One region of the Thermomicrobium sp. 4228-Ro genome, then DNA from elsewhere that is predicted to be linked to it. Evidence: riboswitches for the same ligand, from Rfam matches in the RefSeq annotation. Region 1 holds a riboswitch; each other region holds the start of a gene.
What was found. Region 1 has a riboswitch for thiamine pyrophosphate ahead of thiD (bifunctional hydroxymethylpyrimidine kinase/phosphomethylpyrimidine kinase). Riboswitches for the same ligand answer to the same signal wherever they lie in the genome.
Positions count from the first base shown of each region.

Region 2: another riboswitch for thiamine pyrophosphate. It lies ahead of OO015_RS02060 (ABC transporter ATP-binding protein); the one in region 1 lies ahead of thiD (bifunctional hydroxymethylpyrimidine kinase/phosphomethylpyrimidine kinase).
Region 3: another riboswitch for thiamine pyrophosphate. It lies ahead of OO015_RS02275 (hypothetical protein); the one in region 1 lies ahead of thiD (bifunctional hydroxymethylpyrimidine kinase/phosphomethylpyrimidine kinase).

Region 1 is NZ_JAPFQM010000001.1:596,091-606,774, reverse strand. It holds partial or broken gene OO015_RS14135 (C39 family peptidase) at 1-82, opposite strand, end outside; gene OO015_RS03065 (polysaccharide deacetylase family protein) at 461-1,297, opposite strand; gene OO015_RS03060 (aminotransferase class V-fold PLP-dependent enzyme) at 1,294-2,490, opposite strand; gene OO015_RS03055 (trans-sulfuration enzyme family protein) at 2,696-3,904, opposite strand; gene OO015_RS03050 (peptide ABC transporter substrate-binding protein) at 4,199-5,935, shown strand; gene OO015_RS03045 (ABC transporter permease) at 5,993-7,003, shown strand; gene OO015_RS03040 (ABC transporter permease) at 7,017-8,006, shown strand; TPP riboswitch at 8,046-8,154, shown strand; gene thiD (bifunctional hydroxymethylpyrimidine kinase/phosphomethylpyrimidine kinase) at 8,241-9,074, shown strand; gene OO015_RS03030 (thiazole synthase) at 9,067-9,876, shown strand; gene thiE (thiamine phosphate synthase) at 9,887-10,555, shown strand; gene thiE (thiamine phosphate synthase) at 10,559-10,684, shown strand, end outside.
Region 2 is NZ_JAPFQM010000001.1:391,407-402,090, reverse strand. It holds gene nadC (carboxylating nicotinate-nucleotide diphosphorylase) at 141-1,025, shown strand; gene nadA (quinolinate synthase NadA) at 1,044-1,967, shown strand; gene OO015_RS02070 (ABC transporter substrate-binding protein) at 2,104-3,165, opposite strand; gene OO015_RS02065 (ABC transporter permease) at 3,185-3,943, opposite strand; gene OO015_RS02060 (ABC transporter ATP-binding protein) at 3,933-4,727, opposite strand; TPP riboswitch at 4,837-4,954, opposite strand; gene OO015_RS02055 (hypothetical protein) at 5,069-5,227, shown strand; gene OO015_RS02050 (hypothetical protein) at 5,402-5,770, shown strand; gene OO015_RS02045 (hypothetical protein) at 5,836-6,267, opposite strand; gene OO015_RS02040 (ribonuclease Z) at 6,555-7,466, opposite strand; gene ggt (gamma-glutamyltransferase) at 7,582-9,177, shown strand; gene OO015_RS02030 (DUF3090 family protein) at 9,181-9,732, opposite strand; gene OO015_RS02025 (endo-1,4-beta-xylanase) at 10,029-10,684, shown strand, end outside.
Region 3 is NZ_JAPFQM010000001.1:439,241-449,924, forward strand. It holds gene OO015_RS02245 (ABC transporter permease) at 1-764, shown strand, start outside; gene OO015_RS02250 (cob(I)yrinic acid a,c-diamide adenosyltransferase) at 781-1,323, shown strand; gene dcd (dCTP deaminase) at 1,327-1,920, opposite strand; gene OO015_RS02260 (LCP family protein) at 2,071-3,546, shown strand; gene argS (arginine--tRNA ligase) at 3,557-5,710, opposite strand; gene OO015_RS02270 (sugar phosphate nucleotidyltransferase) at 5,732-6,505, opposite strand; TPP riboswitch at 6,743-6,859, shown strand; gene OO015_RS02275 (hypothetical protein) at 6,932-7,432, shown strand; gene tenA (thiaminase II) at 7,595-8,260, shown strand; gene OO015_RS02285 (hypothetical protein) at 8,668-9,816, shown strand; gene OO015_RS02290 (FTR1 family iron permease) at 9,813-10,684, shown strand, end outside.

The sequences.
Region 1 (10,684 bases):
TCCGCTGGATGCCGAAAGAGGACAGCACCATCGCGGTGGAAACGGCAGCGCAATTGTTCCAGGTCTGGTATTCGTGCGACATCGGCTCGAGGAAGACGCGGTCGGGAACCGGTGTCGGCCCGGGAGTCGGCGTCGGTGTGGGCGCCGTCTTCGGTTTGGGGCTCGGTACCGGCTTCGGAGCCGGCTGCCGGCGCGCGGTGGCGGTCGCTGTCGGCCTGATCGGAGCAGGCGACGCGATCGCTGTCGACGGACCGTTCGTGGGTGTCGTGGTCGGAGCAGCTGGCGTCGTGGGGCTGGCGGCGATGCGGCATGCCGAGACGACGAGCACGGCTGCGACGATCGACCCGGTGACCAGCGCGCGGGATGCTCGCACGGTAGGTGACCAGCGCAGCAGCGAAAATTCTCATCCGTTCTGTCGAGGGTGCCTGTCCAGCGGACCGCGCAGGTCCTGGTCGTGTCCTCACGACTCGGATGCGGTGCGGCTTGCCTCCTCGAGGTCGCGCTCCCGCTCGCGCCACCAGAGCGCGACGTGATCGGCTCGGGCGATCCAGACGTCGCCGAGAGCGATCACGCTGTCGAGGAACTGCGCCAGTGCTCGGGACGGACCTGGCCGCCCGGAAATCCATGGATGCAGAGTGAGGCACATCAGCTTGCCTTCGGCACGAACGACCTCGAAGTCCTCGCGCCAAAATTCGGCGACCAGTCGCGGTGGCAGCGACTGCTCGATGAAGAACGGATAGTCGTCCCACCAACGTGACGGCGGGAGCTGGATCACCGGATGACGCGCCGGATCGGGGCGCATCGCGACCGGAAGATCGCCGAGAGCCAGATCCATATTCCAGTGGAAGCCGAGTTCCTGGAGCAGTGCCACGGTTTCAGCTGTGGGGCGCCAGAAGGGTGACTTGTGCCCGACCGGTGTCACGCCGGTGAGTTCGGCGAGTATCTCTCGTGTTCGAATGAGGTCCTCCCGCTGCTCGGTCCGCGACATCCGCTGGTAGACACGGTGATCCCAACCATGGGTCGCGATCTCGTGCCCGCGCTCGACGACGGCGCGCAGGGCATCCGGGCGTTCTTGGGCGGCCAGACCGACCCAGCAGAAGGTCGCCTTGATGGCGTAGTCGTCGAGCAGCTCGAGCAGGCGCCAAAGGCCAGCCTCGAGGTCGTACTTCGCCTGGCCGCGCCAGTACCAGTCGTCCTCACCGTGTTCAGCGATGACGCCGTACTCGCCGTCGACATCGATCGAAATGACCAGCGCGGCCCGGTGACCGGCTGGCCAGACGGTGACGTGCTTCGTCATACCGCACTCCGCGTGCTCGCTCGCTCGGCGCGAACCTCGGTGAGCGCCTCGATGAGTCGCTCGATGTCCTCTTCCGTATTGTAGAAACCCGCCGAAAGGCGGACGCTATAGGGGTGGGTGATCCAGCGGACGATCACGTTGCGCTGGGCGAGTGCCTCGACGAGCTTCTGCGGATCGGCGTCGCGCACCGTGAAGCTGACGAGACCAGCCATCCGACCCGGTGGTGTCAGCACCTCGACACCGTCGAGGGTGGCCAAACGTTGGGCGGCGTAGCGCCCGAGTTCGCTGATCCGCTGGAAGATCCAGTCGTAGCCCACCTCTTCGCGCAACCAGCGGAGTGCGGCGACTTGCCCAGCGATCGCTGGCAGGTGGGCACCGCCGACTTCGAACCGTTCGGCCGTCGCCTTGGGGACGAAGTAGCCCCCGATCGGCTCCAGGCCGTTCGGAGCGAGCGAGGCGTACCCGACGATCGTGAGCTGCAGCTGGTCGAGCGCATCGTCCGAGAAATAGACCGCGCCGGTCCCTTCCGGCCCGCACAGCCACTTCTGACCGGGAATAGCGTAGACATCGACCCCGAGTGCTCGGACATCGACGGGGATGGAACCGGCCGACTGTGCACCGTCGACCACGACCAAGGCGCCGACGCGGTGCGCCAGTTCTGCGATCTCGGCCACGGGAAGGATCGCACCGGTGTTCCAGGTCAGGTGCGAGAGCACGACCATCCGGGTTCGCGGGCCGATGAGTCGAGCGATCACACTCGCGACGTCGCCAGCACCGGTACCGAGCCGTGCCGTCCGAACCACGACGCCGAAGCGACGCGCCACATTGAAGATCGGTCCCTGCGCACCGGGATGTTCCATGTCGGTGGTGACGATCTCGTCGCCGGGCTGCCAGTTCCGCCCCATGACGGCGAGGTTGATTCCGTCGGTCGTGTGGCGTGTCAAGGCAACCTGGTCAGCTCGGCAGCGCAGGAGACGAGCGACTTCCTCGCGGGCGAGCTGCTTGAGCTGGGTCGCGCGCTCGTAGCTCGTCATCGTGATGCGCCCGTCGATGAGTTCCCGTTCGCTCTCGGTGCGCATCGCGTCGATGACGACTCGTGGGAGCGGGCCGAAAGTGCCGGTATTGAGGTAGACATGCTCCAGAACGGCTGGCATCGCGGCGCGGATCGCTCGTACCTTGTCCTGCTCTGACATACTCGACGCTCCTGTCCGTGGCGTACGTCCCATGCCGATGTCGGCTGTGTACCGCAGGTGCCCCGGTACGTCAACCGGGTCCTACACGGAGTCGATCCGGTTCGGAGCGCAGACGAGCGTACCAGCCTCGGTGAGATCGCGAGAAGCAGCAGCCCGTGTGGACTTTGGTCGCGCGGTGGGAGGCACGGGACGATGTGCTCTTCGTTCAGGCCAGGCGGGCGAGTGCCTGTTCGAGATCGGCGATGATGTCTTCCGGATCCTCGATCCCGACCGAAAGCCGCACGAGCCCCTCGCCGATGCCGATCGCCTGACGCTCCTCGGGCGAGAGACCGCGATGGGATGCCATGACGGGATAGAGAATCTCGGAGTACACGTCGCCGAGTGTCGTGGCCGGGATGATGAGCTGGAGGCTACGCAGGAAGCTCAAGACCCGCTCGCGTGTTCCCTCGCGGATGTCGAAAGAGACGATGGCTCCGTACTCGCCGGGGGGTAAGAGCCGGACGGCCGTCTCGTGACTAGGATGCGTGGGAAGACCAGGATAGTAGACACGCTCGACCAGTGGGTGCTCGGCCAGCCAGTTGGCGATGCGGACGGCATTCGCACACTGGCGCTGCATCCGCAAGGGGAGCGTCTTGATCCCGCGTAGGACCAGATAGGCTTCAAACGGTCCGAGGATACTGCCCACGGTCTTGTTGAGTTCGTTCAACTCCCAGCGACGCTCGGCCGAAGTCGCGACGACACCAGCAGTGACGTCGCCGTGGCCGGCGAGGTACTTCGTCGCACTGTGCACCACATGGTCGGCGCCGTATGTGCCCGGTCGAACCAGATACGGAGTCGCGAAGGTGTTATCGACGATCAACCGTGCTCCGTAACGGTGCGTCAACTCGGCCAACGCTGGGAGGTCGGTGACCCGGAGCAGTGGGTTCGAAATCGTCTCGCAGAGCACCGCGCGCACGCGACCCTTGGCGAGAGCAGCTTCCACCTGGTCGAGGTCGAGGATGTCGACGAACTCGGTCTCGACGCCGAGCGCACCGAACACGAGCCGGAGCAAGGTGATCGTCTGTCCGTAGAGATCGCGCGACGCGACGATGCGATCGCCCGCTTCGACGCAGGAGAGCAGTGCCACGTGGAGGGCAGCCATGCCGGAACCGAACGCCAGGGCCGCTTCCTGCTCTTCCAGTGCGGCGACCGCGGACTCCAGAGCCTCCGTGGTCGGATTCCCGTAGCGACCGTAGACGAAGAGCCCCTCAGCTCCTCCGAGCGCCGCATCCATCCGGTCGAGATCCTCGTAGAGGAACGTCGACGCTGGATAGATCGGAGTGACCGTCGGGACGACGTCGCGCGGTGCCGGGCGTTCACCGGCATGGACAGCGCGGCTGGCGAACCGCAAATGGAGCCGACGGAGATCGCGCATGCGGCCTGTTCTCCTTCCCTGCATCGACCGACCATCGGCTGGTCGTGAGGGCAAGTATAGGCCGACGCGCAGAAAGGACGCCGAAATCGGGTCACCAGCGAGCCCGGTCGACAGCAGGTATTGTTTCGTGCTTAATCGGTAACTTTCTATTGACTTAATCGGCATTGAGGAGTAGAGTACGGCCGGGCAGGTCGGGGTGGAGCATGGTGCCTCAGCGATCACGCAGTCCCCCGGAAAGTGGTCGCGCCTGCGAGAAAGAGTCGGTGGTGAAGGTGCTAGTCCGTGAGGTGTGAGATGCGGAAATCTCGAAAAGTTTGGCACATGCTTTCGTTGCTCGTGCTCGCGCTCCCCGTTCTGGCTGCTTGCGCGCGCTCGCAGGCGACTCCGACACCTGTCCCGAGCGGCCGAACGCCGCAAGCTGCTGAATCGCCACAAGCGGGGCAAACGCCAGTTGCAGCGGTGACGACGACCGGTGGTGAGAAGATTCTGCGGATTCACGAGTACACCTATCCCGACGTGTTCGATCCGCAGAAGAGTTCCTTCTCGAACGAAATCGCCGTCTTGCACATGAATTACGAGGGCCTCACGCGACTCGACCAGAATCTGAATACTGTCCCGGCTGCTGCTGAGTCCTGGGAATTCAACCAGGACGGGACGGTGGTGACCTTCCACCTGCGCGCTGGGCTGAAGTACAGCGACGGAACACCGCTGACCGCTGAGCGGTTCCGGTATGCCGTGGAGCGGACGTGTGACCCCAAGACAGCTGGGGAATACCAGTCGATCCTGTTCGATATCGTCGGTTGTCAGGAGTTCGCCGAGACGGACCCGAACGACCAAGCTGCGTATGAAGCCGCACGGCAGAAGCTCGGTGTGGAGGCACCGGACGATCGCACGCTGGTCGTCCGCTTGACGCATCCTGCCCCGTATTTCCCGACGATCGCCTCGCTCTGGGTCTTCTACCCGGCTCGCAAGGAGCTGATCGAGCAGGGCGGGGAGAACTGGTGGAAGGACCCGAAGCTCCAGATCGGCAACGGGCCGTTCCAGATGGTGGAGGTGGTCGAGGACCAGCGTATCCGCTTCGTCGCGAACCCGAACTACTGGGAAGGTAAGCCGAAGCTGGACGGTGTCGAGATCATTTATCAGAAGGAGAGTTCGGTCGCGCTCGAAGCCTACAAAGCTGGCCAGATCGACATGTTCTCGCCTGATCCCTCGCAGCTCCCGGCGATCAAGAGCGATCCTGAGCTCTCCAAGCAGCTCGTCACCTATCCGGCCGCGACGACGATCCAGCTCTCGTTCAACCTGACCAAGGAACCGTTCACCGATAAGAAGGTGCGCGAGGCGTTCGCCTACGCCTTCGATCGGAAGACGTACTGCGAACAGATCCGTAACGGCGACTGCACTCCGACGCTCGAATGGATTCCACCGGGAATTCCGGGGCACATCGGCACGAACAAGTATGCGTTCGACCCAGCCAAGGCCAAGCAAGCATTGGCCGAGTCGAGCTATGGTGGCCCGGACAAGCTCCCCGAGATCAAGTTGACCTACAACAGCGACGATCCGGCAGCGCGCCCGCGCGTGGAGTGGATCGCCGGACAGTACCGCGACATCCTCGGCGTGAACATCACGCTCGAGCCGGTCGACGGGAAGACCCTCGTCGCCATGCGCAAGGATCCGAGCACCTACCCGCAGATGACGCTCGCTGGCTGGATCCAGGACTATCCTGATCCCCAGAACTGGTTGAGCGTGTACTGGAAGTGCGACGCGACCTTCGCGCAGCGCTTCGGCTATTGCAATAAAGAGTTCGACCGGATCGTGACGCAGGCGGATCAGGAGCTGGACCAACAGAAGCGCATCGAACTCTACAAGCAGGCACACCAGATCCTGATCGACGATGCACCGGGACCGTTCCTCTATAACCCGCTCAATATCTGGCTGGTGAAACCGTACGTCACCGGTTACAACCCGACGCCGAGCGATGATGCCTTCCCCGGCGAATTCGCCTCGCTCATGACGCTCGATATTCAGAAGTAGCATGCAGTACCGGGCCGGGGAATTTCCCCGGCCCGGCTCCTCGCCAGGAGGAAGGGTATGCTGCTGTCGTTCGTTGTACGGCGTGTCTTGTGGCTGATACCGGTCATCCTGGTCGTGACCACGATCACGTTCTTCCTGATGCATCAGGCGCCAGGTGGCCCGTGGGATCGTGAGAAGCCGGTCGCAGCCGCGACGCTGCAGGCGCTGAATCAAAAGTTCGGCCTCGACAAGCCCGTCTGGTTCAATGGGGCGGCCGTCCGCGAGCGGTGGCGGAGCGGCGAGCGGAACCCGTTGCGCCTCGCGCAGGCGTTCCTCGACAGCCAGTATTTCCACTACCTCTGGGGGCTCGCTCACTTCGATCTCGGTCCATCCTATCGCTCCAAGGGAACGGAATCGGTGCAGAGCATTCTCTGGCGCAAGTTCCCGGCGACGGCCAAAGTCGGAGTGGTCGCGACTGTCTTCGCGGTCTTCGTCGGGATCCCACTCGGCGTGTTGGGCGCGCTGAAGCAGAATAGTTGGATCGACTACATCAGTCTCACAGTCGCCACGCTCGGTGTCTCGGTCCCCAGCTTCGTGATCGGTGTGCTGGTTGTGATTCTGTTGAGCCAGCTGTTCGGGGTGAAGCCGATCCGCGCACCTGAAGAATGGCAGGGTCTGTCGACTGCGTATCTCGCACCGGGTATCGTGCTCGGGCTCGGGACGATGTCGTATCTGACCCGGCTGACCAGATCATCGATGTTGGAAGTGATTCGCCAGGACTACGTGCGGACTGCCCGTGCGAAAGGCCTGAGCGAGTTCCGCGTGGTGACCCGGCATATGCTCCGCAATGCGCTGATCGCGGTCGTGACGGTGCTCGGACCGGCCGTCGCTGCGCTGGTGACGGGATCCTTCATCATCGAAACGATCTTCAATGTGCCAGGTATGGGGCGCGAGTATGTGGTGGCGATCGCGGCACGAGACTACTCGATGATCATGGGGACCACCTTGATGTACGCCCTCTTCGTGGCCGTCGCGAATATCTGGGTGGACATCATGTACGGTGTCCTCGATCCACGGATCCGGGTGTGAGAGGTTGGGCACCATGACCGTTACAGCCACTGCACGGCAACTCGATCGTGATCTCGCGCTCCGGCGACCGCCGCGGAGCTTGTGGAGCGATGCCTGGCGACGCTTCCGGAAGAATCGCCTGGCGCTCGTCGGGCTCGCCTATATCGCGTTCCTCGCTATCGTCGCCATCGCGGCACCGGTGATCGCACCGCATAACCCGGTGCGGAGCGATGTCGCGCGGGCAGGCGTGTTCCGTCAGGCTGCCTGGATACGGGATCCGAACCCGATGCGGACTGGCACCTGGGAGTATCCACTCGGAACGGATTCGGTCGGACGGGACGTCTTCAGTCGCTTGGTTTACGGTACACGCGTGTCTCTGGTGGTCGGGTTCGTCCCGATGTTCTTCACCGTAACCATCGGCATGGTGATCGGTGTCACAGCTGGCTACCTGGGTGGGAGAGTCGATAACATTTTGATGCGTTTCACTGATGTCGTCTATGCTTTTCCGGATCTCTTGCTGTTCATCATCATGCAGGTTGCTTTTCAGGACGCGTGGATCGGCAAGCTGCTGAACGGACTCGTGCTGCTCTTCATTACGTTGTCGCTCGTCAGCTGGGTGACCGTCGCCCGACTGGTACGCGGCGAGGTGCTTGCCATCAAGCAGAAAGAGTTCGTCGAGGCGGCTCGGGCCATCGGGGCGAACGGCGTGTCGATCGTCTTGCGCCATATCGTTCCGAATACCTTGGGGCCAATCATCGTGGTCGCGGCTTACATCGTCCCAGGGGCGATCATCTCCGAGGCGATCCTCAGCTACCTCGGTATCGGCATCCGACCGACGGTGCGTCTCGACGCGCCGTTTCCGACCAGCTGGGGCAGCATGATCCTCGAAGGCTCGAAGGCCTGGGAGTCGCAACCCTGGATGCTCATCGCGCCGACGGTGGCAGTCGCGTTGATCACGCTCGCCTTCACGTTCGTGGGCGACGGGTTGCGGGATGCGTTCGATCCGCGCCAGGCCGAACGCTGAGACGTTGTCCGAACCGGGGACGAGTGCTATGCTGGGTCTAACGGGTGCCAGGGGTGCGCGGAAGCGCTGAGAGGTCGACGGACGGTCGGCCAACCCTCCGAACCTGATCTGGGTAATGCCAGCGCAGGGACGGCACCGCTCCTCAGCTCTTCCCTCACCCGCCGCCCCGTCGGGTCGGCGGATCGATTTTTCCGCCGCCTCGTCCCGTGACGCGAGGAGTGACGGGAGATGGCGATGTCGACGCGGATTCCCAAAGCGCTCACGATCGCTGGGTCCGATTCGGGTGCCGGTGCCGGCATCCAGGCAGACTTGAAGACCTTCAGTGCGCTCGGGGTCTACGGCTCGACGGTGATCACTGCGATCACCGCGCAGAACACACTCGGCGTGACGGCAGTCCACGAGATCCCGACCGACATCGTCGCGGCGCAGCTCGATGCGGTGATGGAGGACATCGGTGCCGATGCCGCCAAGACCGGCATGCTGAGCTCGGCCGCGATCATCGAGACGGTCGCAGACGGTGTGCGGCGACACCGGATTGAGCGGCTAGTCGTCGATCCGGTGATGGTCGCCAAGAGCGGTGACCGGCTGCTCCGGGAGGACGCGGTGACCGCGCTGCGCGAGACGCTCTTGCCGCTCGCGTTCATCGTGACGCCGAACGCGCCGGAGGCCGAGGTGCTGTGTGGCCGGCCGGTCCGGAACGAAGACGAGATGCGCGAGGCGGCGCGCATCATCCATTCGTTCGGGCCGCGTTATGTCGTCGTGAAGGGCGGGCACGTCGAGGGAGGCCAGGTGATCGACCTCCTCTTCGACGGAACGCACTTCGAACGCTTCGCACTCCCGCGGGTCGCGACGCCCCACACCCACGGGACCGGCTGCACGTTCTCCGCGGCGATCGCTGCGTTCCTGGCGCGCGGTTTCGACGTATCGACTGCTGTGTGGGAGGCGAAGCGATATCTCCACCGTGCGCTCGAGGCGGCCTTCGCGATCGGTCGGGGACGATCGCCGGTCCATCACTTCCATGCCTGGTGGGCACCGGTGCCGGAAACACAGGAGGTGCGCGATGGCTGAGACCGCGGAACGTGCCAGCACGATCCTGGAGGACGAACCGCTCAAGATCGCCGATCGCGAGTTCCGCTCGCGCCTCATCCTCGGTACCGGGAAGTGGCGCTCGAACGAAGAGATGCTGGCGGCACTCGAGGCCTCGGGCTGCGAGATGGTGACTGTCGCACTCCGTCGGATCGACTTCGACGACCCGAAGAGCCGGAGTATCCTCGAGGTGATCGACTGGAACAAGTACCAGATCCTCCCGAACACTGCTGGTTGCCGGACAGCCGAGGAAGCGGTCCGGGTGGCGCGACTCGCCCGAGCGATGGGCCTTTCCAACTGGGTCAAGCTGGAAGTGATTCCGGACCCGAAGTATCTCTTGCCGGACCCGATCGGGACGCTCGAGGCAGCGAAGGTGCTCGTCAAAGAAGGATTCGTCGTCCTTCCGTACATCAACCAGGATCCGGTGCTGGCGAAGCAACTCGAGGAGATCGGCTGCGCCACGGTGATGCCGCTCGCCTCACCGATCGGCTCCGGTCAGGGGCTGCCGGATTTCCGCTGGCTCCAGATCATCGTCGAGCAGGCGAGCGTTCCGGTGATCGTCGATGCCGGGATCGGTGCGCCCTCGGACGCAGCACTGGCGATGGAGCTCGGTGCCGATGCCTGTCTCATCAATACCGCGATCGCCCAGGCCGGCGACCCGGTGAAGATGGCCCGGGCGATGCGACTGGCGATCGAAGCCGGGCGACTCTGTTACCTCGCTGGCCGGATTCCCAAGAAGCCGTACGCGTCGGCGAGTTCTCCACTGGAAGGCGTCGTACGTTAGGGAGATGGGTGTGGCCAACTGGCGAGGGGCACGCCTCCGCGAGGCGCTGCGCCTGTACGTGATCACCGATCGAGCGCTCGCGGGCGCGCGCCCGGACATCGAGATCGCGCGGGAGGCGATCGCTGGCGGGGCGACAGCGCTCCAGCTGCGCTGGAAGACCGGACCGCTGAGCGAGGAACTCCAGGTCGGACGTGCGTTGCGGGCACTCTGCCGCGAGGCTGGCGTCCTCTTCGTCGTCAACGACCGGGTCGACCTGGCACTCGCTCTCGAGGCGGACGGCGTCCACGTCGGTGTGAGCGACCTACCGGTTCCGGAGACGCGAAAGCTGGTCGGCGAGTCGATGGTCGTCGGTTTTTCGCCGGAGACGCTCGAACAGGCCTTGGAAGCCGAAGCAGCTGGTGCCGACTACCTGGGTGTGGGGCCAGTCTATCCGACCACTACCAAGCCGGACGCCGGCCCAGCAGTCGGACTCGAGCACCTGGCCCGGATCGCTCGGGCGGTACGCATCCCGGTGGTCGGGATCGGTGGGATCACGGCTGCGAACGCCGCAGCGGTGATCCGTGCGGGTGCAGTCGGTGTCGCGGTGATCTCGGCAGTCGTCGGTGCCGAGGATATCCGGGGTGCGGCGAGGCAGCTCCGGGAGGTGGTGGATACAGCGCTTGCCGAGCGGGGTGCGTGACCGATGCGTGTCCCGCAGCTCCACCTGGTGACCGATCCTGATGTTTGTCCCTTCGATCGTCTGCTCGCATTGCTTCCGGATCTGGTGGCTGCTGGGGTCGACGCTGTCCACGTGCGAGCGCCCGACCGT
Region 2 (10,684 bases), 200 kb from region 1:
GAGCGGCTCAGGGACCTCTTCGGACACGTCCGAGCGCTCGGACGCGCCGACTGGTTTACCGACGGATCTGTGATCTATCCTGGAAGGAAAACCATAAAGCAGCGCAGTGTCGGGTCAACGTGAAACGGAAGACACAGAAGATGGCTGTCCAGCAGCGCACGACGCTCACAGCACTCGGAGTTCCGAGGACCGTCCTCCGGGAGTGGGTGCGGTCATGGCTGCTCGAAGATGTCGGAACCGGTGACGTGACCACCCAGGCAATCGTTTCCCCGGATGTCCGCGGTCAGGCTGAAATCGTCGCGCGCGAGGCGGGTGTCCTGTGCGGACTGCCGCTCGTCGAGCTGGTCTTCCACGAGGTCGATGACGAGCTCGACTGCACGGCGCTGGTTCGGGAAGGCGCATCGGTCGCCGCTGGAACGGTGGTGGCGCGGATCGCCGGCCGACTGGCGAGCATCCTCACGGGCGAGCGTCTGGCGCTCAACCTGCTGCAGCGGCTTTCCGGCATCGCGACGACGACGCGCCGATTCGTCGAAGCGATCGAGGGCACCGGTGCGGTGATTCTGGATACGCGCAAGACGACACCGGGGTTGCGGGCGCTGGAGAAATACGCGGTACGCGTCGGCGGCGGGCGGAACCATCGTTTCGGGCTATTCGATGGCGTCTTGATCAAGGACAACCATATCCGAGCGGTCGGCAGCGTCGGCGACGCGGTCCGGCGGGCGCGCGAGCGGGCTCCCCATCCGCTGGCAATCGAGGTCGAAGTCACGACACTCGACGAGCTCGAAGAAGCGCTCGAAGCCGGAGCCGATTGGATCTTGCTGGACAATATGGATCTGGAAACGATGCGTGAAGCGGTCCGGCGTGTAGCCGGGCGCGCACGGCTGGAAGCCTCCGGCGGGGTGACGCTCGAGCGCGTCCGCGCGATCGCCGAGACCGGTGTAGACGCGATCTCGGTCGGTGCGCTCACCCATTCCGTGCGTGCGCTGGACATCGCACTGGAAATCGTGGCGATCGATTCGGACTGAAGGGGGTCGTTCACTGCGATGCAGCAGCAGGAACTGGTTCAGGAGATTCTCCGGCTCAAGGAGGAACGACGTGCCGTCATCCTGGCCCACAGTTACCAGCGACCAGAGGTGCAGGATATCGCCGACTTCGTCGGTGACTCGCTCGGACTTTCGCGCGAGGCGACGAGGACCGATGCCGAGGTGATCGTCTTCTGCGGTGTCCACTTCATGGCGGAGACGGCAGCGATCCTGAACCCGGAGAAGACGGTCCTTCTGCCCGATCTCGAAGCGGGGTGCTCGCTCGCGGAAACGATCACCCGAGAGGACGTCCGTGCCTGGCGCGAGCAGCATCCGGACGGGATCGTCGTGGCGTACGTCAATACCAGTGCGGCGGTGAAAGCACTGGCGGATATCTGCTGCACGAGCGCGAACGCAGTCGAGGTGGTAGCTAGCCTGCCTCCGGATCGGCCGATCTTCTTCGTTCCGGACATGTTCCTCGGTGCGCACGTGGAGCGGATCACCGGCCGCAAACTGGATGTCTGGCTCGGTGAATGCCACGTCCATGCGGGTATCCGAAGCGAGGACCTGGAGGTGCAACTGGCGGCACACCCGGACGCGGAGTTTCTCATCCATCCGGAGTGTGGGTGCAGTTCGACCTGCATCTTCCTACGACCGGACGCGAAGCTACTCTCGACCGAGGGGATGGTGCGGTACGCCGCGCAGTCGCCGGCGCAGGAGTTCGTCGTGGCGACCGAGGTGGGCATCCTGCACCGGCTCAACAAGAAGGCTCCTGGCAAGCGGTTCATTCCGGTGCGCGAGGACGCCGTCTGCCAGTACATGAAGCGGACGACGCTCGAGAAGGTCTACGAGTCGCTACGCGATCTCAAGCATGTCATCACTGTTCCCGAGGAGATCGCTGTCCCGGCTCGTCGGGCGCTCGAAGCGATGCTCGCACTAGGCTAGAAGCGAGCGACGCCACGAGTTCCGTGATGCGACGCTCCAACGAGAGCCGGCCCGCTGATTCGGGCTGGCTCTCGTCCGGAGAGCGCTGCGGTCCTCCCAGCACGTCAGAGGCAGAAGCCAGGCGAGGCTGTACCGGCTATGGCTGACGCGCCGATTCGACGAACCGGTTGGTGAAGGCGGCACGCGCATCGACGTCGCTGGCCAGCAGCCCCCGCTGGCGCATCCAGGAGGCGTACTCGGTCCAGCGCCGCTCTTCCTGCCAGCCGAAGACCGGCACGCCCTCGGTCCAGAGCGGTGCGAGCAGCCGGATGCCGCGCTTCTCCAGCTCTTCGTTGGTCTCGGGATACTCCCGGACCAAAAGTGCCACTGCAGCATCCAGGTCACGGGCGGCATCCTGGTATCCGCGGATCATGCCGCGGACGAATCGCTGGACGCGGTCCGCGTGCTCGCGGAGTTCCTGTTCGCTGGTGACCATGACGAGTTCGTAGAAGTCCGGCACGCCCCACTGCTCGACGCGCAGAATTACCGGCTTTTCGCCTTGCTGCTCGATCAGGATCGACTCGTGTACCCAGTAGGCACCGATGACGGCATCGACCTGCCCGCTCAGTAGCGCACGAACGAGCTCGAATCCCACGTTGACCAGTGTCACGTCCTCCAGTCGTGCACCATCGGCCTCCAGCATCGTGGCAAGCAGTGCCTCGTCGCTCGGCAAGCCAGGATAGCCGACCTTCTTCCCGGCGAGATCGCGCGGACGGGTGATTCCGCTGCGCTCGAGCGCCATGACGGAGTTCAGCGGGTGCTGGACGAGTGCGGCGATCGAGACGACCGGGATTCCCTCGGCTCGAGCGAGAAGGACGTCGGTCTGGTAACTGATGCCATAGGTGTTCCGACCGGTCGCGACGAGTTTGAGCACGTCCTCCGGATTGGCCGGCACTTCCAGCGTGACGTCGAGCCCTTCGGACTGGACGTGCCCGTTCTCACGAGCCATGAGGAGACCGGTGTGATTCGACCAGGGATACCAGTCGAGCGCGACACTCACCGACTCGCGTGCCTCGGTCGGGCTAGCCGCGACAGCGGCGGTCGTGGGTGTCGCGGGTGGCGCCGATCCGCCTGCGGTGGGTCGTTCCCCAGCGCAGGCACTGGCGAGCAGCGCTGCCGTACCCATCAGAAACGTTCGGCGCGTGACTTTGCGCGTCATGCGTCTCCTCCTCTCCCTGTTATCGTTCCGTTCGCGATGTCGTGCGCCAGGGTAGGGCGATGCGCTCGACCACGCCGACGCTCCAGAAGAGGGCGATGCTGACCGCAGCGCTCACGAGCACCGCGGCGAAAACCCGGTCGGTGTGGAACTGCGAGGCTGCGCGGATCATGAGGTAGCCGAGCCCGGCAGCGGAACCGACCCATTCCCCGATGAGCGCACCGATGACGCTCACAGCGGCAGCGACGCGCAAGCCAGAGAAAAAGGCCGGAAGCGCTGCCGGTATGCGGACGATGCGCAATGTCTGCCAGCGCGAGGCACCGAGACTGCGGACGAGGTCGACCAGTTCGCCATCGACACCGCGTAACCCGTCGACCAGATTGACAGCGATCGGGAAGAAGCAGATGAGGACGACGACGATGACTTTCGGTGTCAGTCCGTATCCGAACCAAATCAGGAGCAGCGGCGCGAGCGCGACGATCGGGACGGCCTGCGACGCGACGACGAGCGGATAGAGCGACCGCTCGACGATCCGCGAGCTGACGATCCCGACAGCGAGCAGGATCGCGAGGACGACAGAGAGGACGAGTCCGAGCGCAACTTCCTCCAGAGTGACCGCGAGATGCTGGAGCAGGAGACGCTGGTCGCGGAGGAGTGCGAGCACGATCGCGCTCGGGGGCGGCAGAACCCAGCGTGGTACCGCGAGGACTCTGACCAGCCATTCCCACGTCGCCAAACCGACGGCGAGGATGAGTGCCGGCAGCAGACGTTCACGGTGCATCGGTCCGGACCTCCCGGGCCGATCGAGCCCGAAGTGCACCCAGCACGCGCGCTTTGAGCGCAACGAAGCGTGGATCGGTGACGATCTCGTAGGTTCGCGGGCGTGGCAGGGCGACCGGTACTTCGTCGACGATGCGTCCAGGGCGTTCGCTCAGCACGATGACGCGGTCGCTCAGGAGGATCGCTTCCTCGACATCGTGCGTCACCAGAACGATCGTGCGGTCGAGTTCCTCCCAGAGCGCGAGCAGCCATTCTTGGAGGCTCGCTCGGGTGAGCGCGTCGAGAGCACCAAACGGCTCGTCGAGGAGGAGGAGGGGTCGCTCGGCCATGAGCGTTCGGAGGAAGGCGACGCGCTGGCGCATCCCACCGGACAGCTGGGCTGGATAGGCCGCAGCGAACTCGGCCAGGCCGAAGCGTTCGAGCCAGGGCAGGGCGCGGTGGCGTGCCTCGTGCTTGGGCACACCGCGTAGTTCGAGCGGCAAGATCACGTTATCGAGGACGCGGCGCCACGGTAGAAGCAGGTCGCGCTGATGCATGTAGGCGACCCGACCGAGGCGGTGCGGAGCTGGTGCGCCGTCGAGCCAGACTTCGCCACTCGATGGTTCCTCCAGGCCAGCGACGATGTTGAGGAGCGTACTCTTGCCGCAACCGGAGGGACCGACGATGCTCAAGAACTCGCGATCGGTGACGACGAGATCGAGCGGCCCGAGTGCCTCGATGCGCGCGCGTCCGCGGTAGAAGACTTTCGTGACGCTCCGGATTTCGACCCGTCGGAGCGTGCTCACGGCCACCCCCCGGGTCGACGAGTGCGCGATCGCGACCGGCGGACGACAGCGTAGGAGAATGGGACGAACGAACCGCTCGACTGGCGGGACGAATTTTCGTCGTGTGGGGGGTTCTCGTGCACGGCCTTCCCTCCGCTGGCATTACCCAGTTCAGGTTCCACGGTCGGTGGCGGGGTGTCGAGCCACCCTCTCAGCCCGGTTAACCCCGAGCTCCCGCGGCCGTCTCGGTTGGCGAGACAGGACGGTAGCAAAATCGCGGAGCTTCGTCAAGTCTTTCCGGTTGGAGACAGGCCACTGGGTATTTCCGCCTCGTCGGCTTCGTTGTCTACGGGCAACAGGCGTTGAACGCGTACTGGGACGCGGTCGAGCGCCGACCGCTGCCCTATCGGGTCAGTGTCTGGCAGTGGGTCCTGGTGGTTATTGGGGGCTTCTTCTTCGCCTACGATCTCCTGACGAGCCTCGGGGTGCTCGCAGCGAGCTTCGTGCTGGCCTCGTACTGACGGCCGCCGATGGTGCGCTGGTCGACATGGGAATGGGAGCGGCACGGCGCGCTACGTACTGCTGAAACCGCGAGGAGCCCGTTTCTCCTAGAGGATGGGTGCTCGTGGTATGGTTAGCCCATCTCGTTCGTGTGCGCGTGCCGGGTCACGCATCGAGGAGCGAAGGCGACGCCGATGTCGACCTACCGGGCCGTGCTCGAACCGGTTCTTTCGCCAGCGGCGCTTGCCGTGCTCGATCGGCTGACGCCCGTCATCTGTGCCTTGTATCAACTCGAGGTGCTGCTCGATACCGCAGTGCCAGCTGAAGAGCACGCACGCCTTCGCGATCGGCTGGTGACGCGGCTCGAGCGGATCGTCGCCATTCTTCCGGCCGATGTCTCACCGACGGCCAATGAGATCTTCACCGCGGTCGAAGTCCTCGTGATGGACGTTCTCGGCCGTGAGCTCCATATCGGCGAGGAGATCGCGAGGTTGGAGACATTGACCGAGATCTTCCGTAGCGACCCGTTACTCTACCAGCTCGTCCGGAGCCAGGCGAATTGATTCTCGCCAGCACCTCCCCGTCCGACTCGGGTGAGCCTCCGTTACCGGGGACGAATACGCCACCCTTAGACGACGCGGAAGTCGAGGTGCATTCCCAACCTATAGTGCGTGGGGATGTTGCAAAGGAGAACGTAGTGCCCAGCGGGAAGCTCGAGCGTCATTTCAGCGGTCTTGCCTGGTGGTAAGTCCTCCGGCTCGATTTCGCCAAGGACCTCACCGGCTTCTTCTTCCTCAGCGGTCTGTTTCGCCTCGCTGTAGGGAAGCTGGTCTGCCGGTAGATCGGTGCGCAGCACGATGAGTTCATGCTCGAGCTGCCCGACGTTCGTGGTGACGAAGCGCACTCGCCCAGCCGGTACTTGCGCCGTGTCAACGCGGATGACGTACTCATCGAGTTCGACATTGACAGTCGTGACCAATTGACCGCGCTGTCGGCGACAAGCAAGGAGGACGATGGCGGCTAGCATCAGGATCTCACGGCGTGTCAGGGCTCTGTTCATCTCCTCACCTCCGAGGCACGAACTCGATCACCCCACGTACGGTGTGCGTTCGGGTCGCGATGAACCGGTTCAGCGAGCTGGGCGCGCTGGATCGCTAGCTCGACCGAGTGCAGGTTGTGTCAGCGAGAGACCCACTCTGCTGGACAGTCTATCACAGTCGCAGCCGGTGCAGAGCGGCGAGTCCGGATCGTCGGGGCGGCGCAGTGAACCGATTGCGCTCGGGTTCGACTTCCCAGAGTGTTGCCGCAAGACGGGGCATATGGCGGCCGCTGGAGAAGATCGGCCGTTCACTCGTCGGGGAAACGCAAGGTGACGGTACGGTGGACGGGGCCGATCTCGGTCGCAGGAAAGATCGCACGCGCGAGCGGGAGCCAGACTTCGGGATCGGTGAGCGAAGGACTGAAGTGCGTGAGCCAGAGTCGTCGTACGCCAGCCGTGCGGGCCAGTTCAGCGGCTTCGTGAAAGACCATATGTCCTCGCTCGACGGCACGCGGCAACATGGCAGGGTCTCCGTACATCCCTTCGCAGACGAGGAGATCGGCGTCGCGGACGAACGCCGGGAGATCGGGTGTCGGGCGGGTGTCCGTCACGAATGCGACGGTAATGCCGCGCCGGGGAGGGCCGAGGACGTCGTCGGGAGAAATCGTGCGGCCAGCGAGCTCGATCGGTTCGCCATGCTGCAGTCGGCGCCAGAACTCCACCGGAATGCCGAGTGCCCGAGCCCGCTCCGGCAAGAAGCGTCGGCCACGTGGGCGATGGATCGCGTAGGCTAGGCAGGGAACGCGATGCGCGACCGGTAGGCTCCGGACGAGCATCCCGCCGGGCAGGACCAGCTCGCTCGTCCCTTCCAGTTCGGTCACTTCGACGGCGAACGGGAGCACGGGGACGATCGAGCGCAGCGCATGAACGATACGAGTCGTCCCGTGAGGGCCGACGATGCGGACGGGTTCTTCGCGCTCCGCGAAGGCCAGCGAAAAGAGAATGCCCGGCAAGCCAGCCACATGGTCGGCGTGGAGGTGTGTCAGGAGGATCGTGTCGAGCTCGCGAAACCCCCAGCCGGTGTATCGCCAGGAGATCTGCGTTCCCTCACCGCAGTCGATCAGGATCGTGTGCCCCTCGCACCGCACCAGGAGCGCAGAGAGCCAGCGCTCCGGGAGCGGCATCATCCCGCCTGTGCCGAGTAAGCAGACGTCGATCATGCCCAACGACTCGTCCCTTCGCTGCACCGGTCGCGAATCGTACCACGTTGGGCCTTCCGGCCGGACGTGCTAGGATGCCGGCCGGGACGAGACGTTCGTGCGTTGGAGGCGAGCGATGGTGGACTTCGTGACGGGTCGACCGACGACGCTCGCGACCGAGGGGATGGTCGCGACACCGCACTACCTGGCGACCGTGGCGGGTTTGCGCGTCCTCCAGGAGGGTGGCAACGCCGTCGATGCGGCGATCGCGGCGAATGCGGTTCTGGCGGTCGTCTACCCGCACATGTGCGGCATCGGTGGCGATGCCTTCTTCTTGATCTGGGAGCCCCGCGAGCAACGGCTCCTGGCGCTCAACGGTAGCGGGCGAGCACCGCGTAGCCTGACAGCCGAGGATCTGCGATCTCGTGGTTATCGCACCGTCCCACCGAAGGGCCCCTGGGGCGTGACGGTACCTGGTGCGGTCGACGCCTGGGCGACCGTCCTCGAGCGCTGCGGCACGCGGTCACTCGGCGAGCTCTTGCAGCCAGCGATCCGGTATGCCGAGCAGGGCTTCCCGGTGAGCCGGCAACTCGCGGCGGCGATCGCGCAAGAGGTGGAAACGTTCCGTCGCCAGCCTGCCGCCGCAGCCCGGTTCCTGCCCGGAGGGCGCGTACCGTCCCCTGGCACGGTGCTTCGCCAGCCGGCGCTGGCCGAGACACTGCGCTCGATCGCCGAGGGTGGTCAGGATGTCTTTTACCGTGGGCCGATCGCGCAGGAGATCGTCACAGTCATTCGTGAGCAGGGCGGGGTCATGAGCACCGACGATTTGGCTGCGCATCGGTCGGAGTGGACCGAACCGCTGCGCACGACGTACCGTACTGTCGAGGTCGTCGAGCTCCCACCGAACACGCAAGGTGTGACAGCGCTGGAGTTGCTCAACATCGTGGAGGGTTTTCCGGTCACCGACCTCGGTTGGGGATCGCCGCAGCTCCTGCACCTCATGCTGGAAGCGAAGAAGCTCGCTTTCGCTGACCGCGACCGGTACCTCGGTGATCCGGCCTTCGTCACTGTGCCGGTCCACCGGCTTCTCGACAAATCGTACGCTGCCGAGCTCCGGTCCCGGATCGATCCAGACCGGGCGGCGATTCCCCCGGCGCCGAACTGGGAAAGCGACACGATCGCGCTGTGCGTTGTCGACCGAGAGGGCCGGGCCGTCTCGCTGATCCAGAGTCTTTATAACTCGTTCGGTAGTGGGCTCGTGGCTGCTGGCATGGTCTTGCACAACCGCGGGGCGTGCTTCGTCCTGGACGAGCGGTCGCCGAACGTGCTGGAACCGGGAAAGCGACCGTTGCACACGCTGATACCAGCGATGTTGCTGCAGGATGGTCGGCCGTGGGCCGTATTCGGCACGATGGGGGGGCACAGCCAGCCGGTCATCCATCTGCAGCTGGTGACAGGCATCGTCGACTTCGGTTTCGAGCCACAGCAGGCGATCGAGGCACCGCGATGGGTTTCTCGCCGGGAGCCTGGTGAGGAGCACGAGACGGTCTATCTCGAGCCGCTGCTCGCCGAGCGCGCACGTGCGGAACTGGTCCGGCGTGGGCATCGTGTCGAAGTGACCGAGCCATGGGCCTCGCTCATGGGGCACGCGCATCTTATCCTGATCGGAGACGATGGTGTTCTGCGTGGGGCGTCGGACCCGCGGGCCGAAGGGTGCGCGTTGGGCTGGTGAGCATCATTCGAGCGGAAGGTGCCCGTTGTCGTGCGGGCAGACGTGGCCCTCCGGACCGATGACCGCGCCGCAGCGTGGGCAACGGGGTCGACCAGCTGCGACGACGCGTGCGATCTGGCTGGCCAGCGCCTTCGCGGCCGGAAGCGTCGCACGTCCTGCAAAGACGGGATCTTCATCTTCGTCCTGTTCGATATCGTGCGCGAAGATCGCGATGCGCTGGTGCTCCTCGTCGTACCCTATGGCCATCTTCCCGACGACGTACTCGGGAATGTCCGGGGGGAGCGGGGTTTGCCGGGTGGCAGGTTCTTCCGGAATACGCGAGCGGAGGAGTCCGGCCAGCCGGAGTTGCTCGAACAGTTGCTCGATCGCCAGCCCGAGCGCTTGCAGCTGTTCTTTTTCCATCCACAGCGAGACGAGGTCGAGGCCGACTCCAGCGATCAACCGGAACCGTCGCTGGCCTGGTTGCCCGATCGCCTCCGCCTCGAGCACAGTGAGTTCCGGGTATTCGTGCCGTCCGACCATCTCCCGCTCCATGTTCTGGCCGATCGCCGCCATTGAGGATACACCAGCGGGCGCCGGCTCCGGCCGACGCCCGCACGGTGAGGTGGGGGATGGGTGTGGCAGGGGAGGGAGGACGTTTGCAACACCAAAACCGGTTCCTACCGTCGAGGACGAGCGGAACCGTTCTCACTATACCGGGGTTACGACACTTCGTCAAGGAAGAAGTTGTGGAATTTCTCGGCATTCGTTCGCGGCGAGCGGTGGCAGGCGATGGTTCGCTGCAAAAAGGAGACGCGCGAGGACGACGGAGAAGGTACGCTTGTGAACCGAGCGGAAAGGACGTGGAAGCGATGGACCGTCGACGGTTCCTCGTGCTGGTCGGGGGGATGCTCTTCCCGGCCTGCCGTAGCCCGGTCGTCTATCCGACACCGACTGCGACGCCGGTTTCCAGTTCGGTGTCAGCCGCCCGGACACCGAACAGCACGACACCGGGAACTCGCGTGGAGCAAGCAACCGCGACACCGCCGAGCGCGAGATCGGGATTCGCCTACGGCTTCAATGTCGCCTGGCGCGGTGACGAGGACGGGGAACCGTTCAATCGTCGCACGGCCGAGGCTGTGCGGGCTGCTGGTTTCGACTGGGTGCGCGTCCAGGTGCAGTGGGAATCGCACGAGCCGCAACCGGGGCAGTGGGACCTCCGTCCGCTCGATCGCGTGCTCCCGATCTATGCGGAGTACGGACTCAAGATCCTGGTGTCGGTGGTCTCGGCTCCGGCCTGGGCGCGAGAGACGTCGGGTGCGATCGTGCGGGACCTCAGTGTCTTCCGTGCGGCGATGCGCCGCTTCGCTGCGCAGTACAGAGGGCTGGTACAGGCCTGGCAGGTGTGGAACGAACAGAATATCGCGAGCAACGTCTACGGCCCGATCCGGGTCGACGGCTACGCGCGGTTGCTCCGGGCGGGATACGAGGGCGTCAAGGAAGGCGACTCCAGCGCGATCGTCGTGTC
Region 3 (10,684 bases), 160 kb from region 1:
GCTTCTGGCGTGACCGTACGCGTATCGCCGGAGGACTCGCCCAGCCGCTCCTCTTCCTGGCTATCTTCGGCGCCGGACTCTCGCCTTGGATGGGACGGCTCGGTGGCGCGACCGCCGGCCCGGATTATGTCCAGTTCATCTATCCCGGTATCATCGGGATGTCGGTCCTGTTCTCTTCGATTTTCAGTGCCGTGTCGGTGGTGTGGGATCGCGAGTTCGGCTTCCTTAAAGAACTCCTCGTCGCGCCGATCCCGCGCTGGTCGATCGTCGTAGGGAAAGCCCTGGGCGGGAGTTCGACGTCCATGCTTCAGGGGCTCCTGCTGCTCGTTTTGGCTCCGGTCATCGGCGTCGGCCTGAGTCTGCGCGCAATTCTCGTGCTGATCCCGCTCCTCTTTCTGCTCGCCTTCGCGCTCTCCAGCATCGGGCTCGTCATCGCCGCACGGATGCGCTCCACCGAGGGGTTCGGGCTGGTGATGAACTTCCTCGTCACCCCGCTCCTCTTCCTCTCCGGCGCACTCTATCCACTGAATAACCTTCCATCCTGGCTGCTCGTCCTGACGCGACTCGATCCGGTCACGTATGGCATCGACGCGATCCGGCGGATCGTGCTCGCCTCGACCGGGGTACCGCAGCCGCTCATCGACCAACTCGGTGTATCGCTCTTCGGACGCCCGCTCGATCCAGCGCTGGACGCGCTGCTCGTGCTCGCCTTGGGACTCGTCCTGATCGTGGTCGCTGCTCGACAATTCGAGCGGCAAGATTGACCGGAAGGAGCCAACGATGCTGTACACCGGTAAGGGCGATCAGGGATACACCGATCTCCTCGGTGGCCGCGTGCCGAAATACGCGCCACGACCAGAAACGTTCGGAACCCTGGACGAAGCAACCTCCGCGATCGGTCTGGCAAGGGCACTCGCTCAGGACGAGAAGACCAAGCGCATCCTCATCCGAGTCCAGCGCGATCTCTACGTGATGATGGCCGAACTCGCGTTTGCCCCGGGCATCGAACAGGAGAAATACCACATCACCGAAACACACGTGCGGCATCTCGAAGAGACGATCGACCGACTCGGTGCGATCGTTCCCATCGGCCGGCACTTCGTCCTACCGGGCGATACCGCTCAGGGGGCGGCACTCGACTTCGCTCGCACCGTCGTACGACGTGCCGAGCGCCTGGTCGCGCGACTCTATCATGACGGCGAAGTGCACAACGAATATCTCTTGGCGTACCTGAACCGACTCTCCTCGCTCCTGTTCGTCTTGGCACGATACGAGGACCATCGTGCCGGAGTCACACCGACGCCAGCGAAAGAGCAGCCATGACGCTCAGGAACTGCGCAGCCGCTCGAGCGCCAGTTCTTCGGCCAGCCGGCTCGGCTTGGGATCCTTTTGGCCCGCGTACTTGTTGCCGCGCTTCATCCGATACGGTACGAGGGCCGGCGAGGTCAGCTGCTCGAACGTAAACGAACAAATGCGCATGCCTGGATACAGCGCGACGGCCATACGCCCGAGATTCGAGAGCTCCATCGTCGCGGTTCCCGCCCAGCCTGGCTCGAAGAGTGCAGCTGTACTGTGGACCGTAATGCCCAAGCGCGCGATACTCGAACGCCCCTCCAGTCGTCCGACGAGGTCGTCGGCAATCTCGATGTACTCGAGCGTCGAGGCGAGCGCGAAATCACCTGCCTGCATGATGAACGGCTCACCATCCGGCACGACGATCGTGCGCATCGCATCGCCGATCGACTGCGGTTGCCGTGGATCAATGTAGGAAAAACGCGAGTGCTCGAACACCATGAACGTATTCCCGAGGCGCAAGTCGATCGAACACGCGCCGAGTTGTGTCTCGAGATCTGGTTCCGGGGTGATCTTGATGCGGCCGGTCTTCAGTGCCTCGATGATATCCCGATCGGACAGAATCATGCTCGCCTCCTGCCTCGCACCCAGCCGGCGTAGGAACCCCTCGTACGGACGACAGTATGGAGTGAACGGCGGCGCGCCGTCAACTCCGGGCCTCGCTGCTGCGGCTGCTATACTCCTGCCCGGCGCGAGAGGGCTGTGGAAGGACCGGGAATGACCTCGAATGAGCCACCGCGAGAACCGCTGCACCTCCCATACGTGCGCCGGACGGCCCGCGAGTTGCGCGCTGCCCGGCACGGGTACGTCGCCGAGGAGCCGCAGTCGCCTCCTGTCCAGCCAGCGGGCCGTCAACGTGGACCGTCGGCGCGCGTCTTGATCGGTATCGCCTGCCTCGTGTGCGTTGCCGTGGTGCTCGCCTATCTCGGCCCGCTGGCCCTGGCGAGCTGGCGTGCCTACCAGCGCGTTTTCGTCACCCCCGCACCGCGCGCAACAGTCGTCATCAACGAACGGGGAACCCCTGAGGTCGTGCTGCTGACGGCAGACGATCCAGCTCTCCAGCTTCCCGACTGGGAGAAGAAGGATCGAATCAACGTCCTGCTCCTCGGTGTCGACCGGCGGGAGCAGGAGGAGATCCCTCGCTCGGATACGATCATCGTCGTCACGATCGATCCGCTGACCAAGGACGTCAGCATGCTCTCGATTCCTCGTGACCTGTTGGTCACGATCCCGGGGTACGGGGAAGACAAGATCAATGCCGCCTACGCGCTGGGCGCAAATTCACCGATCACCGGTCCCGGACTGGTACGGGCGACGATCGAGTACAACTTCGGTATTCCGATTCACTACTACGCGGAGGTCGATTTCGACGGCTTCGTCCGCATCGTCGATACGCTCGGTGGCGTCGTCGTCGACGTGCCAGCACCGATCAAGGACGACGAGTATCCGGGTGAAGATTACAACTACACGCGTGTCTATTTCGCACCCGGCCTCCAACGGATGGACGGGAGGACAGCACTCCGTTACGTCCGAACCCGTCACGACGACAACGACTTCTCCCGCGGCTACCGCCAGCAGCAGGTGCTTCGCGCGCTCCGCGAGCAAGGACTGCGACTGGATCTGATCCGCAAGGCACCGCAACTCGTCGATTCGCTCGCGGATACCGTGCGCACGGACCTCAGCCCGACGCAGGTGCTGGCACTCGCCAAACTCGGTGCCGAGATCCCGCGTGACCGCATCCACTCCTACACCTTACTGGAGGTGACGACGAGCTACTGGGAGCCGGGTCAGCCGTTTTACCTCATCCCGAACTGGTCGGCGATCCAGGCGATTCTCGATCGGATGTTCCCACCTCGAGAGGGGCAGCCACACCCGCAGGTACGCGCAACCAGCATTTCGATACCAGCCCAACCAGCAGCTCCTGAACTCGCCGAACCGGTCGAGACTCCACCACCGGAATTGACTGCGCCGGAAGAAGGAACACCCGAGCCGACGCCGGAGCCGGTCATCCAGCCGACCCCGGTATCAGAGCCTACCATCGCAATCCCGACAGCTACGCCCCCGACGCCAGCTGCAACCCCGACCGTCGCGCAACCACCCGCGCCGACGCAAGAACCAACCCCGGAGGAGTCGATCCCGATCGTAACGCCGACACCGGTGCTCGAAGTGACTCCTTCTCCGGGACATGGCTGAGTGTGTCGGCTTACATCACCTCGGGTGCAGCGATACCCAAGAGCGCCAGCCCGTTCGCCAGCGTCTGACGCGTCGCCGCTACCATCGCCAACCGGGCCGATCGCTGTGGTTCGGGCGCCTGGAGTACCGGGCAGACGCGATAGAACTCGTTGAACCGCTTGGCGAGCTCGTACACGTAGTTCGCGATCACCAGCGGTTTGTACTCGTCGGCCGCACGCTGGACTTCATCCGGGAAGAGCGCAATCTGCTCGATGAGGTCGCTTTCCTCACGGGTGAGATCCTCCAGCACGTACGGCCCCTCCGGCAAGGCGTCGACCTTCTCCAGGATTCGGCAGGCTCGCGCGTGCGCGTACTGAATATAGGGAGCAGCGTGTCCCTCGAATGACAAGGCTTCTTCGATATCGAAGACGATGACACGGTTGTTGTCGCGCGAGAGCATCCCGTACTTGAGACTGCCTAATCCTACCTGCCGGGCAACCGACTCCTTCACAGCAGGCGGCAGGGTCGGATTCTTCTCCTCGATGATCTCCCGCGCTCGCTTCAGGACCTGACGGGCGACATCCTCGTAGAGAACCACGTTGCCCAACCGGCTGCTCATCGCTCCGCTGGGGAGCATGACGGTCTCGTACGCCAGGTGGTAACACTTCGACGCCTGCTCGAACCCCCACAGCTCCATGACCTTGAAGATCTGCTGGAGATAGAGCGTCTGGCGGACGTCGACGACCCAGATCGCGCGGTCCACCTTGTACTGCTCGAACTTCCGCTTCGTGAGTGCCAGATCCTTGGTCGAGTAGAGTGTCGTCCCATCCGAGCGCAGGATCGGCAGCGTCCGATAGGTCTCCTTCTCGAGGCCGAGCTTCTCGTCGATCTTGACGACCGGTAACCCATCGCTGATCTCGGCGATACCACGCTCCAGGAGCTCACGGACGATCTGTCGTCCTTCCTCCTCGACCTCGCTCTCGAAGAACCACACGTCGAAGTGCACGTCGAGTTCCTCGTAGATGCGGAGGAACTCCTCCATGCTCCAGGCACGGGTTTCTTCCCAGAGGCGGACGAACTCCGGATCCTTCCGTTCCCAGCGCTGGAACGTTTCGCGGACTTCCCGCTCCCACTGTGGCACGTGCGGCCACCAGTCGAGCGTCGCAGCGAGCCGGCGCCAGCGCTCGTACCATTCCTCGAGCTGGGCCAGCCGATCACGAGCTCCCGGTTCTTGTTCGGCCGCAGCGCGTGTTTCGATGAGTTCTTGTTCGAGTTGCCGACCGACGATCGGCCAGAACTTTACGATCGTCTGGTCATCATAGAACGCCTCCGGCTTGATCTCGCGACCGTGTGAGATCTGACCGAGCAGGTAGGCGATATCTTCGCCGACTTTGTGCTCTTTCCAGAGTTCCTTGAGCAGGCGATCGATCGCCTGGACGAAGACCTGATCGTCGCGAGCGATTTCGTTCAAGAGCTCGACGACGTCGTTCCGGTAATTCAAGCGCCGATCAGCTTCGGCATAGATTTCGCCCAGCCAGCGGCCGCGTTGCTCACGCGGCGGTTCTTCGCCCTGGTGGAACCGCAAGTAGCACCAGAGGCACTTGATGACGTGCAACCCGATATCGCCGATGTAGTTGGCCTCCAGGACATCGAAGCCAGCGAAACGCAAGATACGGCTGAGAGCGTTGCCCAGACACACATTGCGCAAGTGCCCGATGTGGAAGGCCTTATGCGTATTTGGCTGCGAATATTCCACCATCACCCGCTCGCCACGCGGGGCGCCGCGCCCGAACTCCCGCCCCGTCACGAGCACCGTGCGGAGCACCTCGTTGGCGAAGCGTCCCGTGTCGTAGACGATATTCACATATCCGTTGACGGCCTCCACGCGGGCGAAGTCACCGTGCGTCGAGAGCCAGCTGGCGAGCTGCTCGGCGATCGCCTGGGCGCGCTCGCGCACACGTGCCTGGACGATGCGCTTCGCTTCCTTCTTCGAGAGGCCAGCCGTGACCTGTTCGAGTTCCTCGGACAGTTGTTCGTTGGCGACCTGGTAACAGACCGTCGTCGACGTTCCCCACACGCCGGGGAACGGGATCGGTCGCATCTCGAAGACGCGGCTGCCGTAGCCGAGCTCCTCGAGCGCTCGATTGATCAATGCTGCTGCGCGATCTGCTTCGCGTTTGAACATCCTTCCTCCGCACGTCAATCGTTACGGGTTCGCTGCTCCGACTGGTGGCTGCGCGACGAACGGTTCCGGATCGCGGTAGCCCCGCCGCTCAGCCCAGTAGCGGTTGGCTCGGTGCAAGCTTTCGAATGTCCCGGCGTCGCTCCAGAACCCCTGGAGCTCGACCCAACGCAAGAGTCCCAATTCCAGGTACCGGTTATTGACATCGGTGATCTCCAGCTCGCCGCGTGGTGACGGCTCCAGCTCGCGAATGAAATCGAAGACGCGACTATCGTAGAGATAGAGGCCCGTCACCGCGTAGGGGCTCTTCGGCTCCTTGGGCTTCTCTTCGATGCGGATGATCCGAGTCGGATCGTCCGGATCGAAAACCGGGCAGCCGAACCGGTGCGGATCGGGCACGCGAGCCAGGAAGATCAAGGCACCACCGGTGAAACTCTCGACAGCAGGTCGGATATCCGCGTCAGTCGTATTGTCACCCAGTATCACACAGATGTGTTCGCCATCGGCGAATTCCTCGCACAAGCTCAGCGCGTCAGCGATCCCGCGCTCTTCCTCCTGGTACGCGTACTCCAGGTGTCGCACTCCGAGATGCCGCCCGTTGCGGAGAACGCGCAGGAAATCACCCGCATGTGGCCCTCCGGTCACGACCATGATCTCGTCGATCCCAGCACGGACGAGCGTCTGGATCGGGTAATAGATCATCGGTTGATCGTAGACCGGAAGGAGGTGCTTGTTCGTCGCGAAGGTCAACGGATAGAGTCGCGTTCCCAGGCCACCCGCGAGCACGACCCCCTTCATCGGTTTCCCCCGTTCGTCGAACCCCGGTACGGCACCGTCACGCACCGGCGAAACCGGGCAGCCGCTCCCGAAGCCTAGTATAGCGAGGGCCGTTTCCCCACTGGTCTCGGACAAGAACAGGCACTGACACGACGGTGATCGGCGCTCGGGACACCGCGTACATCGCCACCAGCGCGATCCGGTCCGGAAAACCGATCCTTGACAATTCTCGATAGCACGAGTAGCGTGTCAGGTAGGACGGCGTGCCCCGGGAGCTCGGGTGAACCGGGCTGAGAGGGCGGCTCAGGATTCCGCCGCCGACCGGTACGACCTGATCTGGGTAATGCCAGCGAAGGGAGGGCCGCAGCCGTGTGACCGCTTGCCACAATCCCCACCAGAAACCGATCGGTCGCGGTGTCCTCTGCCCGAAAGCAGGAGGTTCGTGTCATGACGACTGTGCTCGACGAGTTGCTGCAGGAAGCGCAGCCTCTCTGGCAAGCCATGACCCACCATCCGTTCGTTCGCGAACTCGCGACCGGGCAACTGTCGCGTGAACGGTTCGACTTTTGGGTCCAACAGGACTATCTGTTCGTTCAGGCAGGCATCCGCTTCGTAGCCTTCCTCATCGCCCGTGCTCCGGATGAGGAACTCCGGCGTGGCCTGCTCGACGCCGCCGTGGCGTTCCGCAATGAGCTGGCGCTCTTCGAGGACTACGCCCGCACGAACGCTCTCCCGCTGGATGTCGAGCCGACACCAGTCTGTCTCGGTTACGCCTCGTTCCTCCTCGCGACCGCTGCCACCGGCTCGCTTGCCGAGGCACTGACCGTCCTCTGGGGAGGCGAAAAGGCGTACTACGATGCCTGGTCAACCGTCCGGGCTACCCTGGGCCTGGCCGAGCCCTACGCGCGCTGGATCGAGAACTGGACGAGCCCGCAGTTCGCCGCCTAGGTCGAGTGGCTCGGTGAGCAACTGCGCGCGCGAGTAACCGATGCCGAGCGACCAGCCATCCGGGCCGCTTTCTTCGCCACGGCGCGCTACGAGTATCTCTTCTGGGACATGGTCTACGCGCGAGCCGGTTGGCCCGTCTGAGCGACAGAGAGGAGTTATCCGATGACCCGGTTCACCGAGGAACTGTGGCGTGCCATCGATCCGATCTTCTCGGCTATTCTCGCTCACCCCTTCGTCGAGGGCCTCACCGACGGAACATTGCCCGTCGAGGCATTTCGCTTCTACGTCCTCCAGGATGCACGCTACTTGCAAGATTACGCCCGCTGCCTCGCCATCGCCGCAGCCAAGGCTCCCCGTCAGGACTGGTGCGAACTCTTCGCCGAGCACGCGAAGGTCGCCCTCGTGGTCGAACGAGCCCTCCACGAGAGCTTCTTCCAGGAATGGGGGCTCACCGAAGAGCACGTCGCGGCGACGCCGTATGCTCCGGCTAATCTCGCCTACACCTCGTACCTGTTGCGTGTCGCTTACGAACGCCCGTTCGAGGAACTGCTCGGTGCGGTGCTGCCCTGCTACTGGATCTATTGGGAGGTGGGGAAGCATCTCGAGCGCCTCGGATCGCCCAATCCGCTCTATCAACGATGGATCGATACCTATGCCTCCGAGGAGTACGCGCAGGTCGTGCGCGCGGTTCTCACGGTGATGGACGAGGTAGTCACCGATCTCCCCGAATCGAGGCGTCTGCCCATTCGGGAACATTTCATCACCACCTCGCGGTACGAATGGCTGTTCTGGGATAGCGCCTGGCGATTGGAAACCTGGCCCGTCTGACGCACCCAGGCGAGAACGACGGAGCGCAACGGATGCGGGGAGCGATGCAGGTTCAGTGGAATGGCTGCGTCGCTCCCCATCCGACTAGATGCTGCCCGTCCAGCACAACCGGACTGCCTCGTCGCTGTCGTCGATGAGCGTGAATCCGACCGGATCCGACGGTCATGCTCGCGTCCGGAACGAGAACTTCTCGCTTGCCATCGAAGCGCCAGCTCCGTGCAGTGACTGCCCGTCTTCCGCTCACCGCGTGCCGCAATCGTCAGATCCACGCTCTTACCGCTTGACACCCCTCTCCTGTCCACGTAGAATGAATCCCGATTGTTTTACTCGGGTTTGCTCGCCGGCGACTGGATCGGGAAAACACGAGGGTGACGTCAGACGATCCGGGTATGAGGGAGGAGAGGAACGTGCCGACTCGCTGGTTCCCGGTTCAGCGCGTCGTGTCGCTGACGCTCGTGCTCGCTACTGCACTCTTCTTTCTGGCTTGCAGCCAGTCGCCGGAAGCGGAACCGACTCCGACCCAGCCAGCTGCCGGAGCAGGAACGACTCCGACGACGGTCGCGACACCCGACCCCCACGGGGAACATGCGACCGCGATCCAGGACGACGCCGACCTCGTCGCGACACTCTACGAAATGCTCGGACACCTCGAAGCGAGCCGCGCGAACCTCGATCGGGGCAACTGGACACTGGCCCAAGCGCATGCGGCACACCCGACCGCCGAGCACTGGGCCTCGATCGAGTCGGCGCTCGCCGAACGCGGGTTGACTTCGATCCACGAGCCACTCGACGCATACCTCCAGGCCGCACGGGAGCAGTCCGCGGACGCGGGCCGAGCCAACGAGGCTGCGCAACAGGCAGTCCGCGAGGCGATCGCGACGATCCTACAGTCCGGTGACGATCGATCGTCGCTCCAGGCTGCTGCGCTCGCAACGCTCGCCGAGTCGGTCGCGACGGAACTCGCCGAGGCGGTCGAAAACGGTCAGCTCGTCAACGTCGAAGAGTTTCAGGACGCGTGGGGCTTTTTCCAAGTGCTGCAAAGCGAGCTACCGGACGCGGTCACAGCCGCTCCAGAAACGGGGAAAGAAGCGGCGACCGAGGCACGGGAGGATCTGGAGGCGCTCGAGGCCAGCGCACTCGCGCAGTTCCACGATGAAGCCGGTGCCGCCTTCACCGTCATCGATACGATCCGCGAGCGACTCCAGCACCTCGCCGCTGAACTCCGGCTCGCCTACGGGATCAGCGCGCCGCAAGCAACGTCGGTCAGCGACCAGATCGCCGAGATTCAGGCGATGCTGGACGAAGCGCTCGAACGCTACAGGCAGGGTGACGCCGAGGGAGCCTACGAGCAGGCTGCGAACGCCTACCTCGAAGGATTCGAGCACCTCGAGGCACCGCTCCTCGATGCCGGTCATCGCGAACTGGTCGAGCGCCTCGAACTCGACTTTAAGGCCGTTCGCGATGCGATTCGCGACGGTCGCCCGGTCGATGAAGTGTCCCGGTTGATCGACAAGGTGAAGAGCGGACTCGTCGAAGTCGAGGAGGTCTTGCAGTGACGTTCGCCGCACCACGCTGGGTACGACTCGTTAACCTGCTCGTGTTCGCAGTCACACTGCTCGCGCTGGTCATGCTGCCGAGAGCGACTCACGCCCAAGCGCAGGCGCCGGCAGTCGCCGTGCGCGACGAGCTGGCTGCGCTCCGCACACTTATGCAGCAGAGTCGTGATGCGTACCGTGCAGGAGACCGCGAGCGTGCCCTGCGCCTGGCGCGGCAGGCCTACCTCGATCACTTCGAACTCGTCGAGATTCCGCTCCGCGTCGCCGATCCGACCTTCACGTTCACGATGGAAGTGAAATTCGCCGAGTGGCGGCAGCTCATCGAGGAGGGCGCGCCAGTCGAGGAAATCGACCGCATTCTCATGGATATCGAGAGCGGACTGGTGGAAGTGGAGCGGGTGGTCGGTGGTCCAGGTATCGCCGCCCCGCTCTTCGTCACGCTCGCCTCCTTTTCCATCCTGTTCCGTGAAGGGATCGAAGCGATCCTCGTCATCGCCGCCCTGCTGGGTTATCTCGGCGTCCACCATCCCAGCTTGCGCCGTCCGCTCTGGATCGGCGTGCTCCTCGCACTGCCGGCGACCCTGGCGACCTGGGTCCTGCTGGTGGTCGTCCTGCGGGTGATGCCGATCGGGCGTGAGATTCTGGAAATCGCGATGTCACTCCTGGCGGTGCTCCTCATGATTTCGATCAGCCTCTGGCTCCTGCGTCGAATCGACACGCGGCGCTGGATGGAATACCTTCGAGCCCACGCGTGGGAGGCGGTCGCGACCGGCAAGGCGTCAGCAGTGGCGTTGCTCGGCTTTACCGCTGTCTATCGTGAGGGTGCCGAAACAGCCGTACTCTACCAGTCCCTCGTCCTGATGGCCCG